DNA from 3 places in the Streptomyces sp. NBC_00683 genome. Region 2 is predicted to be linked to each of the others. Evidence: riboswitches for the same ligand, from Rfam matches in the RefSeq annotation. Region 2 holds a riboswitch; each other region holds the start of a gene.

Region 1 (2,241 bases), 3.8 Mb from region 2:
GGCACCGCGATCTGGGTGGCGGCGTCCAGCGGGGAGACGCCCTCGTCGTTCTCCTCCCAGGCCGCACGGGGGCTGGTGAGGCAGAGCGCCTGGAGCACCGGTACGTCGAGGCCGGTGAGGGCGCCCGCGTCCCAGGACTCGTCGTCGCCGCCCGCGGACGCGGTGGCCGGCTTGGTGCCGCCCGCTGCGAGGACGGTCGTCACGATGGCGTCGGCGGCCCGGAGTTCGTCGATGAGTTCGGGCTCGGGCGTACGGAGCGAGGCGACGTACAGCGGGAGGGCGCGGGCTCCCGCGTCCTCCACCGCGGCGCAGAGCGCTTCGATGAACGCCGTGTTCCCGCTCATGTGGTGGGCGCGGTAGTAGAGCACCGCGATGGTGGGCCCGGTGACGCCCTCACGGGCCGTCCGCTCCAGCGGGCCCCAGGCGGGGGCGGGGGCGGGCGGCTCGAAACCGTGGCCGGTGAGCAGCACCGTGTCGGACAGGAAGCGGGCCAGCTGCTCCAGGTTGGCGGGGCCGCCGTGCGCGAGGTAGGCGTGCGCCTCGGCGGCGATGCCGATGGGGACGGTGGACGCGGCCATCAGCTGGGCGTCGGGGGCCTGTTCACCGGTCAGCACGACGACGGGGCGGCCGGTCGCCAGCACCTGGTCGAGGCCGTCCTGCCAGGCCCGTACGCCGCCGAGGAGGCGTACGACGACGAGGTCCGTGCCGTCCAGCAGCTCCGGGAGTTCCTCGAGGGAGAGCCGGGAGGGGTTGGCGTAGCGGTAGTTGACCGGGCCCGCGGACGCGCGGGCGCTGAGCAGGTCGGTGTCGGACGTCGACAGGAGCAGGATCATGCGGCGTCAGCCCTTCCTCGGGGTGTCCACGCCCCGGGCGGTGTCGGACGGCAGGAGTTCCTGACTCGCCCGGTCGTGGACCGGGCTCACAGTGGCGGGACCGCGCCGGAATCTCACCGGGCTTCCTCCCATGTCGCCGTCTGGCGATGGCGGGCCGAACGGACCGCCGCTAGGCATAGTAGGCGGCCAGGGGCCCGGCGTGAGGAGATGCCCCTGGACGGGACTTGTCCCGGCCGCCCGACGGCCGGTTCCCGCCCTGCGGCGGACGCGGCCGGGGACAGCAGCCCGGACCCTGGACCGCTCGCGGTTCCGGCTCCGGCCCGATGGGTGTCCTGCAGGTCACAGTCACCGTAGGACTGTGCTGCGGTCACGGTCGGTATGCTCGCCGCCATGCCCCCATCCGCCGTCCCGCCCCGGTCTCCGGGCGGTGATGCCTGCCCCGGAACACTGCGTCTGCACCGGGCGGACGACGGTGCGCTGGCACGGGTCCGGCTGCCCGGCGGAGTGCTGACCGTTGCACGGGCGAACGCCCTCGGGGAGGCCGCGGCCCGCCTGGGAGACGGTGAGTTGCATCTCACCTCGCGCGGCAATGTGCAGCTGCGCGGGCTCGCCCCTGACTGCGGTGCGGAGTTGGCCGGACTGCTGGGCAGGGCCGGGCTGCTGCCCTCCGAACGCCACGAGCGGATACGCAACGTCGTCGCTTCCCCCCTCGCCGGGCTCGACGGCCTCGGAGCCGCGGAAGTCGGACCGTGGCTGTCCGCACTGGACCGTCTGCTGTGCGGGAGCGACCGTGCGACCGCGCTCTCCGGCCGCTTCCTGTTCGCACTCGACGACGGCCGCGGTGACGTCGACGCCCTCGGCGCCGACCTCACCCTGCTGGCCCGTGCCGACGGCGACGCGATGCTGCGCATCGGGGACACCGACGCCGTCCTGCGCGTCCCGGCCGCCGAAGCGCCCCGCGCCGCGCTCCTGGCCGCCGAAGCGTTTCTGGACGCCGCCCCGGACACCGGTGCCTGGCGGGTGAAGGACCTGCCGGGCGGCTCCGCCGCACTGGCCGACGACGTCGTACGGCGGTTGCGGCAGACCGGTACCGCCGTGTCTGAGGACCGCCACCCCCGTCCTCACGCATCCGTCCCGCCTGTCCTCGGCCGCGTACACGGCGGCCGCCGCGATGTCGCGCTGTCCGTCGGCGTACCGCTGGGGCGCCTGGACCCGAATCAGTGGCGGCTCCTGGCCGGCGCCGGCGAACTGCGGCTCACCCCGTGGCGCGGGGTCGTCGTCACCGGCGTCTCACCGGATCACGCGGACGAACTGCTCGCCGCCCTCTCGGAGGCCGGTCTGATCACCGGGCCCGGCTCGCCGTGGGCCGGTGTCGGGGCGTGCATCGGACGGCCCGGCTGCGCGAAGT
Region 2 (2,241 bases):
TGGGAGAGGCCCTTGGCCAGGGTGACGATCTCCGTCGTCTTCTGCCGGGCGAAGGCGAGCCAGCGCAGGATCTGCGGGTCGATGTCCCGCTCGGCCGCCGCGTCCACCGGAACGTGCAGGAGGGAGCAGGAGGCGGCCACGTCGACCCGGTCGGCGAGACCGAGGAGCGTACCCAGGGTGGACAGCGACCTCTCGAGATCGTTGATCCAGATGTTGCGCCCGTTGACCACTCCGGCGATCAGCCGCTTGCCGGGGAGTCCGCCCACCGAGGCCAGCGCGTCGAGGTTCGCGGCGGCGGCGTCGGTGAAGTCGAGGGCCAGGCCCTCGACCGGAGCCTTCGCCAGCACGGGGAGGGCGTCGCCGAGCCGGTCGAAGTAGGAGCCGACGATCAGCTTGGGTCGGTCGGTGAGACCGCCGAGTTCACGGTAGGCGCGGGCAGCGGCGTTGAGTTCGGCCGGCGTGCGGTCCTGGACCAGGGCGGGCTCGTCGACCTGCACCCACTCGGCACCGGCGGCGCGGAGGTCGGCGAGCACCTCGGCGTAGACCGGCAGCAGCCGGTCCAGGAGAGTCAGCGGCCGGAAGTCCGGGGCCACCCCGGGGGCGGGCTTGGCCAGCAGGAGGTAGGTGACCGGACCGACCAGCACAGGACGGGCGGCGAGACCCAGCGCGAGGGCCTCCTTGAGCTCGGTGACCTGTTTGGTGGAGTCGGCGGTGAAGACGGTGTCCGGTCCGAGCTCCGGCACGAGGTAGTGGTAGTTGGTGTCGAACCACTTGGTCATCTCGAGCGGCGCGACATCCTGAGTGCCGCGGGCCATCGCGAAGTAGACGTCAATGGGGCATCCCCTGCTCGAGCGAAGCCGAGAGCTTGGGGAAGCGTCGGATCCGACGGCCGCACGGTGCCGCGGGGGGACAGCGCCGACCATGACGCTCGTGTCCAGGACGTGGTCGTAGTACGAGAAGTCGCCGGTCGGCACCTCGTGGACGCCGGCCCCGGCCAGTTGCCGCCACGTGGCGCGGCGCAGGTCCGCCGCGGTCCTGCGGAGGGCGTCAGCGGTGACGCGGCCCTTCCAGTAACCCTCGACGGCCTTCTTCAGCTCCCGGTCCGGGCCCTGGCGGGGGTAGCCGTACACGGTGGCGTGCGCTGCCGCTGCTGCGGACTTCGCTGTCACGGAAATCTCCTTCGCGAGATGACTCCTGAGGATCCCGGGACGGGACACGGACGCGAAGGGAGGACGAACCGGACGGATCCTGTGCACGCCACGGCGCGAGGTTCCGTCTGGTGTGTACGCCGACCCGCCCACGAGGTCACCGGGATATCCGCACGCGATAGGTCACGTACGGGCAATTGGCAGGTCTTCGGACTCGCGGGCGCATCTGCCGGGGCAGATTCCTACTGGCCGTCGCTTCCCGGACTCCAACCGAATCCAGTGCGTATGACGGAGGTCGTTCCCACTCACCGCTGCGGGGCAGTCCCGGATTCCCACCGGGTTCCCTCTTGCGACGCGCCTGCCTGGCGGACAGGGCGAACCAGCTGCACGGGCAAGGTTAGAGGGCGGGCCGCCTCTCGGCCGGCATTGTTCACTTTCCGGAACGTGACGTGAGCCACGGGACCCGCTCGGCGAGCCGTCGCCCTGGGCACCGCACGAGGATCCGGGCCCGGCCCGGGACGGCTGACGGCAGGTTCGCCCGGCCGTCAGCCGTCCGGCCGGGTCCTCGCTACCCGGTGCGTCGCTCGTGGCGTGAACGTGCGAGTCGATAGGCGGTGTGGAGCAGCTCACGGGTTGCCGTGCCGGTCCGTGGGCCCGGGTTCACCACCGCGAGCCAGCCGACGGAGCCGTATACGGGGTGTGCGATCACGGTATCGGTGACGCCGGGGTCGTCGTCGACGGCTGGTTCGCGCGGCGCGTGGCCGGTCCGGGCGACGAAGGATTCCTTCCCCGCCGCGATGTTGACGCGGAACGTGTCCGGGCGGTCCAGGCGCGAACTCTCGTCGCCCGGACAGTTCTTCGTCACGATCGTCGCGAACGGCTGGGCCGCTCCCGGTACGACGCCGTCAGGAGAGTAGTAGAAGAACGTGTCCCCCCAGCTGATCTCCGGTGAGCCGTCGCCGGGGCCCGGACTGACGGCCAGGACCCCGTCGAGGTCTCCCAGGAAGCCGATGATCTCGTCGATGTTCATGTCCTCAAGCGTTTCATTAAAGTGCTTGTGGAGACTTCGAGCCGAAAGGCGGGCGAAAGTTAG
Region 3 (2,241 bases), 4.9 Mb from region 2:
ATCCAGCCCTGACCGGTCTGGGCGAGCGTCCGCATCATCCGGCCGTACAGCTCACGGGCGGGCATCGTCCTGCGGGCCAGGCCCTTGGCCTCCGCCGCACGGTATGCGGCATCGAACTCGTCGCCCCACAGGTCGACCAGCTCGGGGGTGTCGGCCGGGGAGAACAGCGACCACTCGGTGTCCGCGTCGACGCGCCGCATGAACTCGTCGGGGATCCAGTGCGCCAGATTCAGGTTGTGCGTGCGTCGCTGGTCCTCGCCCGTGTTGTCGCGCAGTTCCAGGAACTCCTCGATGTCCGCGTGCCAGGTCTCCAGGTAGACGGCGGCGGCACCCTTGCGGCGGCCCCCCTGGTTGACCGCGGCGACCGAGGCGTCGAGCGTCTTCAGGAACGGCACGATGCCGTTGGAGTGCCCGTTGGTGCCACGGATCAGCGAACCCCGGGCGCGGATGCGGGAGTACGAGAGGCCGATGCCCCCCGCGTGCTTGGACAGCCGCGCCACCTGGTGGTAGCGGTCGTAGATCGAGTCGAGCTCGTCCAGCGGGGAGTCCAGCAGATAGCAGGAGGACATCTGCGGGTGCCGGGTGCCGGAGTTGAACAGGGTGGGCGAGGAAGGGAGGTAGTCGAGCCGGCTCATCAGCCCGTACAGCGAGGCGACTTCGTCCAGGGCGCGCTCGGAGGTGTCCTCGGCGAGGCCGGCGGCCACCCGGAGCATGAAGTGCTGAGGGGTCTCGATGACCTGGCGGGTGAGCGGATGGCGCAGCAGGTAGCGGCTGAACAGCGTCCGCAGCCCGAAGTAGCCGAAGCGGTCGTCGGCCCCGTCGGCGACAGCCTGCCCGGCCAGCGCGTCGAGGGCGTCCGCGTGCAGCGTGACGAACTCGGCCGTACGGTCCGCGATCAGGCCCTCGCGGTGGCCGACGGCGACCGAGGCGGAGAAGGAGACGGCGCCCTGGCCGGCGGCCTCGTCGGCGATGGTGCGGGTGAGGAGCCGTGCGGCGAGCCGGGAGTAGGCGGGGTCCTCGGAGATCAGACCCGCGGCGGCCTCGGTGGCCAGCGAGCGCAGCTCGGCCTCGTCCGACCGGGCGTTGCGGCCGCGCAGCGCGGCGGCGGCGACCCGTCCGGGGTCGGTGTCGGGCAGATCGACGGTGAGGTCGGTCAGGGTCCGCAGCAGTGCGGTCCCGGGCCCGTCGGGCGTGGCGTGCGTGGACTCGGCTGAATCGACCGCTGAAACCGGATCGGCTGGCGCGATGGTCACTGGGACTATCCCTCGCTCGGCTCGGGGCCGGCGGGAGCGGGGGCAGCCGGGCAGGGCGATGCCCGGGTCGGGGCAGCACTGCTCACGGCGTCCACCGGCCCTCCGCGAGGCCCGGACGTCTGGCGTCCGGTTCGGTCGAGCCGGACGCGCTGTCGGCAGGTCTTCGGACTCCCGGGTGCGCAGAAGCACACCGATCACACCGTTGCGGGACAGTTCCGGATTCGCACCGGATTCCCCTGCGGAGACAGCGAGCACGAGCATACATGTGGGGGCCGCCGGACAGTGCAGCCCCCACATGTTGTGTCGCGCTCGATCAGAGGTCCAGACGGAATGTCAGGAGCGAGATGTGCTCGACGGGCTTCCAGTCCCGGTCCGGAGTCCGTACGAAGCCCAGGCGCCGGTAGATCCGATGGGCGCCGAGCATGGCCTGCTGCGTCGACAGGACGAGACCGGAGACGCCCTCCGTGGCCCGTGCCCGGTCGATACAGGCCCGCACGAGCGCCTCGCCCGCCCCGCGCCCACGGGCTTCGCGGGAGACGGCCAGCATCCGGAATTCGGCCTCGTCCGCCCGGGCGATGTCCGCCCACGGGCTGCCGGGTGCCGCGTAGGTCACGCCGCCGAGCAGCGTGCCGTCACCGCCCACCGCGACCAGCACCTCCGCCTCGGCGGCCCGGCGCCCGACCGCGCGCAGCTCGGCCAGATAGGGGTCGTCGGCGCCGAAGTCCAGCAACTCGTCCGCGAGATACGCCTCGGCGGTGATGCCGGCCAGTGCCTCGTGCTCCTGGGGGCCGACGGGCCTGATCGAGATGTCCATGGGCGGGAGTCTGCCGCAGGCGGAGGCGAGGGTCGAACTCCTTTGCGGCGGGACGGGAACGGAGCGGGCCGCCGCGCCCCCGTGGGGGACGTGGCGGCCCGCTGCGGAACCAGGCTCTCGCCGGGACGGGGTCAGTGACCGCCGCCCGGGGCGCCCACGGTGGCCGGCGGGAGT

What was found. Region 2 has a riboswitch for cobalamin ahead of metE (5-methyltetrahydropteroyltriglutamate--homocysteine S-methyltransferase). Riboswitches for the same ligand answer to the same signal wherever they lie in the genome.
Region 1: linked by a shared signal. The riboswitch ahead of cobN (cobaltochelatase subunit CobN) and the one ahead of metE (5-methyltetrahydropteroyltriglutamate--homocysteine S-methyltransferase) in region 2 are both predicted to bind cobalamin.
Region 3: linked by a shared signal. The riboswitch ahead of OG257_RS13310 (ribonucleoside-diphosphate reductase subunit alpha) and the one ahead of metE (5-methyltetrahydropteroyltriglutamate--homocysteine S-methyltransferase) in region 2 are both predicted to bind cobalamin.

Annotation. Positions count from the first base shown of each region.
Region 1 covers NZ_CP109013.1:4,187,075-4,189,315, forward strand. The annotation lists gene cobN (cobaltochelatase subunit CobN) at 1-833, opposite strand, end outside; cobalamin riboswitch at 869-1,016, opposite strand; gene OG257_RS18750 (cobalamin biosynthesis protein CobG) at 1,212-2,241, shown strand, end outside.
Region 2 covers NZ_CP109013.1:7,963,788-7,966,028, forward strand. The annotation lists gene metE (5-methyltetrahydropteroyltriglutamate--homocysteine S-methyltransferase) at 1-1,169, opposite strand, end outside; cobalamin riboswitch at 1,331-1,547, opposite strand; gene OG257_RS34630 (DUF6194 family protein) at 1,717-2,178, opposite strand.
Region 3 covers NZ_CP109013.1:3,045,307-3,047,547, reverse strand. The annotation lists gene OG257_RS13310 (ribonucleoside-diphosphate reductase subunit alpha) at 1-1,253, opposite strand, end outside; cobalamin riboswitch at 1,391-1,518, opposite strand; gene OG257_RS13305 (GNAT family N-acetyltransferase) at 1,567-2,067, opposite strand; gene mctP (monocarboxylate uptake permease MctP) at 2,199-2,241, opposite strand, start outside.